2 regions of the Streptomyces sp. NPDC002619 genome follow, and region 2 is predicted to be linked to the other one. Evidence: predicted binding sites of a transcription regulator. Region 2 holds the regulator's gene; the other holds the start of a gene.
The links. Region 2 encodes HrcA, which represses chaperone genes, less so after heat shock. Its sites were predicted from a motif close to TTNGCACTCNGNNNNNCNGAGTGCNAA; they were not measured.

Region 1: a site for HrcA is predicted at 1,912-1,938, ahead of groL (chaperonin GroEL). Genes of this name have one in related genera too.

The regions. Positions count from the first base shown of each region.
Region 1 covers NZ_JBIAQV010000022.1:69,512-72,923, forward strand. The annotation lists gene thrC (threonine synthase) at 1-854, shown strand, start outside; gene ACFYXB_RS28765 (MoaD/ThiS family protein) at 851-1,126, shown strand; gene ACFYXB_RS28770 (cold-shock protein) at 1,556-1,759, shown strand; gene groL (chaperonin GroEL) at 2,102-3,412, shown strand, end outside.
Region 2 covers NZ_JBIAQV010000013.1:129,890-133,301, reverse strand. The annotation lists gene ACFYXB_RS21895 (nitronate monooxygenase) at 1-217, opposite strand, end outside; gene dnaJ (molecular chaperone DnaJ) at 430-1,566, opposite strand; gene hrcA (heat-inducible transcriptional repressor HrcA) at 1,567-2,583, opposite strand; gene ACFYXB_RS21880 (MBL fold metallo-hydrolase) at 2,745-3,412, shown strand, end outside.

The DNA of each region.
Region 1 (3,412 bases), on a different contig from region 2:
CCACCCTCTCCTGCTCCTCGACGGGCAACCTGGCCGGTGCCGTCGGCGCCGCTGCCGCCCGCGCCGGCTTCCGCTCCTGCGTGTTCATCCCGCACGACCTGGAGCAGGGCAAGATCGTCATGGCCGCGATCTACGGCGGTGACCTCGTCGGCATCGAGGGCAACTACGACGACGTGAACCGCTTCTGCTCCGAGCTGATCGGCGACCCGGCCGGCGAGGGCTGGGGCTTCGTCAACGTCAACCTGCGGCCGTACTACGCGGAGGGTTCCAAGACCCTGGCGTACGAGGTCTGCGAGCAGCTCGGCTGGCGGCTGCCGGACCAGATCGTGGTCCCGATCGCCTCCGGCTCCCAGCTCACGAAGATCGACAAGGGTCTGCGGGAGCTGATCGAACTCGGTCTGGTCGAGGACAAGCCGTACAAGATCTTCGGTGCGCAGGCCGAGGGCTGCTCGCCGGTGTCGGTGGCCTTCAAGGAGGGCCACGACGTGGTCCGCCCGCAGAAGCCGGACACCATCGCCAAGTCCCTCGCCATCGGCAACCCGGCCGACGGCCCGTACGTCCTCGACATCGCGCGCCGCACCGGCGGGGCCGTGGAGGATGTGACGGACGAGCAGATCGTCGACGCGATCAAGCTGTTGGCGCGTACGGAGGGCATCTTCGCCGAGACGGCGGGTGGCGTGACGGTGGGCGTGACGCGCAAGCTGATCGAGACCGGCGTGCTCGACCCGACGAAGACGACCGTCGTCCTCAACACGGGCGACGGCCTCAAGACCCTTGACGCGGTGGCCGGCACCGGTCTGACCGCGACCATCCGCCCGAACCTGGACTCCTTCCGAGAGGCTGGCCTCGCATGAGCGTGACCGTTCGCATCCCGACCATCCTGCGTCCCTACACGGGTGGCAAGGCCGAGGTCCCCGCCGAGGGGGCGACCCTCGCCGCCGTCATCGCCGACCTGGAGAAGAACCACACCGGCATCGCCGCCCGTGTTCTGGACGACCAGGGCAAGCTGCGCCGCTTCGTCAACGTGTACGTCAACGACGACGACGTCCGCTTCGAGCAGGGCCTGGAGACCGTGACCCCGGACGGCGCAGGCGTGTCCATCATTCCGGCCGTTGCCGGCGGCTGACAGTTACCTTCGGTAACTACAGTTACCGGCTGTTCATCCGATTGCCCCCTCTGTGAGAGAAGCGGAGGGGGCAATTCAGTGTGGTTGAGCGCGGTACAGTTGGGGAACGTGCTGCCGATCCCCGGGTCGTAGGCCCCGGAATCATTCCGCGAGCCCGATAAGAAGTAGCCAAAGTGTGCGGGCTATTTGCGGCATTTGTGCCCTTTGTGGGGTCCGACTTGACCGGAATTCAGGCGAATTCTCGGCAGATTCCCGACCCCTGGCGTCCAGATTTCTCGTCCGATTGACCTGTTGCAGACGGCAGTTGGACAGATACATTCAGCCGCGGTCGACGCGTTCCGGCGCACGCCCCCAACCTTGGGGGGTGAGGTCTGACCCGGATCCGCGAAGTGTGGATCTGTGCAAGGGCCAGTAATAGGGGAGTTAGGCATGGCTCAGGGCACCGTCAAGTGGTTCAACGCGGAGAAGGGGTACGGCTTCATCGCGGTCGACGGTGGTGCGGACGTCTTCGTCCACTACAGCGCGATTCAGATGGACGGCTACCGCACCCTGGAAGAGGGCCAGCGGGTCGAGTTCGAGATCTCGCAGGGTCAGAAGGGCCCGCAGGCCGACATGGTTCGCGTCACCGCCTGAACATTCTCACACATGAAGGGTCCGTGCCCGGCAGGGGTACGGACCCTTCATGCTGTCCGCCGGTTCCGTGTCGTACCCGGCGCGATCCCTGGAGCCGCTTGCGCCCGCCCGTCACCCGACCACCACCCCTCATCGAGCCTGCTTCGTAGGCGCTTGCACTCGATGGGGTCGAGTGCTAATCATTGGCGTTAGCACTCTGAAGGTGAGAGTGACAAAGATGGACCGGGTCGGTGAGGCCCGCAGGCCGGGTGGGGCAAGGAACCACAAGGCCGGCGAGCCGTCCGTCGCGGGCGCGGGCGCGGTCCGAAGGAATCACCCCCAGTCCTGGAGGGACCACTTCACATGGCCAAGATCATCGCGTTCGACGAGGAGGCGCGGCGCGGCCTCGAGCGCGGCATGAACCAGCTCGCGGACGCCGTCAAGGTGACGCTCGGCCCCAAGGGCCGCAACGTCGTCCTCGAGAAGAAGTGGGGCGCCCCCACGATCACCAACGATGGTGTCTCCATCGCCAAGGAGATCGAGCTCGAGGACCCGTACGAGAAGATCGGCGCCGAGCTGGTCAAGGAAGTCGCCAAGAAGACGGACGACGTCGCCGGTGACGGTACGACCACGGCGACCGTTCTCGCCCAGGCCCTGGTCAAGGAGGGCCTGCGCAACGTAGCCGCCGGCGCCAACCCGATGGCCCTCAAGCGCGGTATCGAGAAGGCCGTCGAGGCCGTCTCCGCCGCCCTGCTCGAGCAGGCCAAGGACGTCGAGACCAAGGAGCAGATCGCCTCCACGGCCTCCATCTCCGCCGCCGACACCCAGATCGGCGAGCTCATCGCCGAGGCCATGGACAAGGTCGGCAAGGAAGGCGTCATCACCGTCGAGGAGTCGCAGACCTTCGGTCTCGAGCTCGAGCTCACCGAGGGCATGCGCTTCGACAAGGGCTACATCTCGGCGTACTTCGCGACCGACATGGAGCGTATGGAGGCCGTCCTCGACGACCCGTACATCCTGATCGCCAACTCCAAGATCTCCTCGGTCAAGGACCTGCTCCCGCTCCTCGAGAAGGTCATGCAGTCGGGCAAGCCGCTGCTGATCATCGCCGAGGACGTCGAGGGCGAGGCACTGTCGACCCTGGTCGTCAACAAGATCCGCGGCACCTTCAAGTCCGTCGCGGTGAAGGCCCCGGGCTTCGGTGACCGCCGCAAGGCGATGCTGAACGACATCGCCATCCTCACCGGTGGCGAGGTCATCTCCGAGGAGGTCGGTCTCAAGCTCGAGAACACCTCCCTGGACCTCCTGGGCAAGGCCCGCAAGGTCGTCATCACCAAGGACGAGACCACCATCGTCGACGGTGACGGCTCCTCCGAGCAGGTCGCGGGCCGTGTGAACCAGATCCGCGCCGAGATCGAGCAGTCGGACTCGGACTACGACCGCGAGAAGCTCCAGGAGCGTCTGGCGAAGCTGGCCGGCGGCGTGGCCGTCATCAAGGCCGGTGCCGCCACCGAGGTCGAGCTCAAGGAGCGCAAGCACCGCATCGAGGACGCCGTCCGCAACGCCAAGGCGGCCGTCGAGGAGGGCATCGTCGCCGGTGGTGGCGTGGCGCTCATCCAGGCCTCCTCGGTCTTCGAGAAGCTGGACCTCGAGGGTGACGAGGCGACCGGCGCC
Region 2 (3,412 bases):
GGGGCATGAAGAGGTTCACCCCGAAGGGGCGGCCCGTGAGCCCACGCAGCTGTTTGATCTCCTGGTACATGCCGTCGGCGGTCTTGTACCCGGCGGCGAGGAACCCGAGACCGCCCGCCTCGGACACAGCGGCGGCGAGCTGCGGAACGGAGACACCGCCCGCCATGGGGGCCTGCACGATCGGATGTGGGAAGAGATCGGTCAGTGCGGAGGACATGACGGCATGTTGTCACGTCCCCCGAACAAGTCCGAATCCACCCGTCAGTTGGCATAGGCCTCCGGCATGAGGTGCTGATCAACAAACCGGCCGACGGGCGTCAGCGGCCGTTGAAGGCGTCCTTCAACCGCGAGAACAACCCCTGCCGCCCCGGCTGACCGTGCCTGCCCGGGGGCCAACCCCCGGACCCCCGGCAACCGCCCCAGCTCGCGTCAGCGACCGTTGAACGCATCCTTCAACCGCGAGAACAGCCCCTGCTGCCCAGGCTGGAACTGGCCCTGAGGCCGTTCCTCGCCGCGGAGCTTGGCCAGCTCGCGCAGGAGGCGTTCCTGTTCGGGGTCGAGCTTGGTCGGGGTCTGGACCTCGACGTGGACGATGAGGTCGCCCCGGCCGCCGCCGCGCAGATGCGTGACGCCCCGGCCGTGCAGCGGAATCGACTGGCCGGACTGGGTGCCCGGGCGGATGTCGACCTCTTCCAGGCCGTCCAGGGTCTCCAGCGGGACCTTCGTGCCGAGCGACGCCGCCGTCATCGGGATCGTGACCGTGCAGTGCAGGTCGTCGCCGCGGCGCTGGAAGGTCGAGTGCGGGAGTTCGTGGATCTCGACGTACAGGTCGCCCGCGGGACCGCCGCCCGGCCCGACCTCGCCCTCGCCGGCCAGCTGGATGCGCGTGCCGTTGTCGACACCGGCCGGGATCTTGACGGTCAGGGTGCGGCGCGAGCGGACGCGGCCGTCGCCGGCGCACTCCGGGCACGGCGTGGGGACCACCGTGCCGAAGCCCTGGCACTGGGGGCAGGGGCGCGAGGTCATGACCTGGCCCAGGAAGGACCGGGTGACCTGCGAGACCTCACCACGGCCGCGGCACATGTCACACGTCTGGGCGGTCGTCCCCGGCGCGGCGCCCTCACCGTTGCAGGTGTTGCAGACGACCGCCGTGTCGACCTGGATGTCCTTCGTCGTGCCGAAGGCCGCCTCGTCGAGCTCGACCTCCAGCCGGATCATGGCGTCCTGGCCCCGGCGCGTGCGCGAGCGCGGCCCGCGCTGCGACGCCGTACCGAAGAACGCGTCCATGATGTCGGAGAAGTTGCCGAAGCCACCGGCCCCGAAGCCGCCCGCGCCGGCGCCGCCGGCCTGGGAGAGCGGGTCGCCGCCGAGGTCGTAGACCTGCTTCTTCTGCGGGTCCGACAGCACCTCGTAAGCGGCGTTGATCTCCTTGAACCGCTCCTGGGTCTTCGGATCCGGATTGACGTCCGGGTGCAGCTCGCGCGCGAGCCGCCGGAAGGCCTTCTTGATCTCTTCCTGCGACGCGTCGCGGCGCACGCCGAGAACGGCGTAGTAGTCCGTGGCCACTTACGACTCCGCCAGGATCTGTCCGACGTACCGTGCCACTGCGCGTACCGCTCCCATCGTTCCCGGGTAGTCCATGCGGGTCGGTCCGACCACGCCGAGCTTGGCGACTGCCTCGCCGCCCGAACCGTAGCCGACCGACACCACCGACGTGGAGTTGAGTCCCTCATAGGCGTTCTCGTGACCGATCCGTACGGTCATGCCCGAATCTCCGGCCTCGCCAAGCAACTTGAGGAGCACGACCTGCTCCTCGAGCGCCTCCAGGACAGGCCGGATCGTGAGGGGAAAGTCATGTCCGAAGCGGGTGAGATTGGCGGTGCCGCCGATCATCAACCGCTCCTCGTTCTCCTCGACGAGTGTCTCCAGCAGTGTGGAGAGCACCGTCGCGACCGTGCCGCGGTCCTCGGCCTCGAAGGCCTCCGGCAGGTCCTCGACCAGCCGCGGCACGTCGGCGAAGCGGCGGCCCGCGACCCGGCTGTTGAGCCGGGCCCGCAGATCCGCCAGGGACGCCTCGCCGAAGGGTGCCGGGCAGTCCACCATCCGCTGCTCGACCCGGCCGGTGTCCGTGATCAGCACGAGCATCACGCGCGCGGGGGCGAGCGAGAGGAGTTCCACGTGCCGCACGGTCGAGCGGGTCAGGGACGGGTACTGCACGACGGCGACCTGCCGGGTGAGCTGCGCGAGCAGCCGTACCGTACGGGCCACGACGTCGTCGAGGTCGACGGCGCCGTCGAGGAAGTTCTGGATCGCGCGCCGCTCGGGTCCGGTCATCGGCTTGACGCCGGCGAGCTTGTCGACGAACAGCCGGTAGCCCTTGTCCGTGGGGATCCGCCCGGCGCTGGTGTGCGGCTGGGCGATGAACCCCTCGTCCTCCAGGGCCGCCATGTCGTTGCGGACCGTCGCCGGGGACACACCGAGGTTGTGCCGCTCGGTGAGGGCCTTGGAGCCCACCGGCTCCTCGGTGCCGACGTAGTCCTGGACGATGGCGCGCAACACCTGAAGCCTGCGTTCACTCAGCATCGCGCACACCTCCAGAACTCGTCCCCTTGGCGCCTTTCCTGGCACTCTGCGCGTGTGAGTGCCAGCGTTCCCCGGCCCAGTGTACGGCCGTGGGGTACGCCCCGGGCAAGGCTGGTCACGGCGATGGTGCCCGGTGTGACCCGCACCGCTAGCGTCGCGGTGTGACGGTGACTTGGGAAGGGCTGGGATGGGAGCGGGTGGCCGCCGGGGTCGGGCGGTGCCGACTGCCGGGGTGGGACTGCACGGTGGGGCTGGTTCTCGGGGAGGGTACGGCGCTCTTGGTGGACGCCGGGTCGAGCCTGGAAGAGGGCGCGCGGCTACGGGCGCAGGCGGAGGAGCTGTCCGGGCGCCGTGTGACGCACGTCGCGCTCACACATCCGCACTTCGACCATGTCTTCGGTGCGGCGGCGTTCCCGGGCGCGGAGGTGTACGCGGCGGTGGGCGTGGACGCGGTGTTCGCGTACGAGGGCGAGGAGCTGGGCCGGGACGCGATCACCCATGGCCTGGCGCCGGCACTCGCGCACGAGGCGGCGGCCGCCCTCGCCCCGCCCCGCCGTCTGGTCTCCGGCGAGTGGACGCTGGACCTGGGCGGCGGCCGGCAGGTGCTGCTGGCCAACGTGGGTCCGGGCCATACGGCGTACGACCTGGCGGTGCTGGTGCCGGGCGAGCCGGAGGTCGTCTTCTGCGGGGACCTGGTCGAGGAGTCCGGCGAGCCGCAGGCGGGCTCCGACGCCGTTCCGTCTCGCTGGCCGGCGGCACTGGACCGGCTCCTGGCCCTGGGCGGCGCGGACGCACTGTACGTGCCCGGTCACGGAGCGGTGGTCGACGC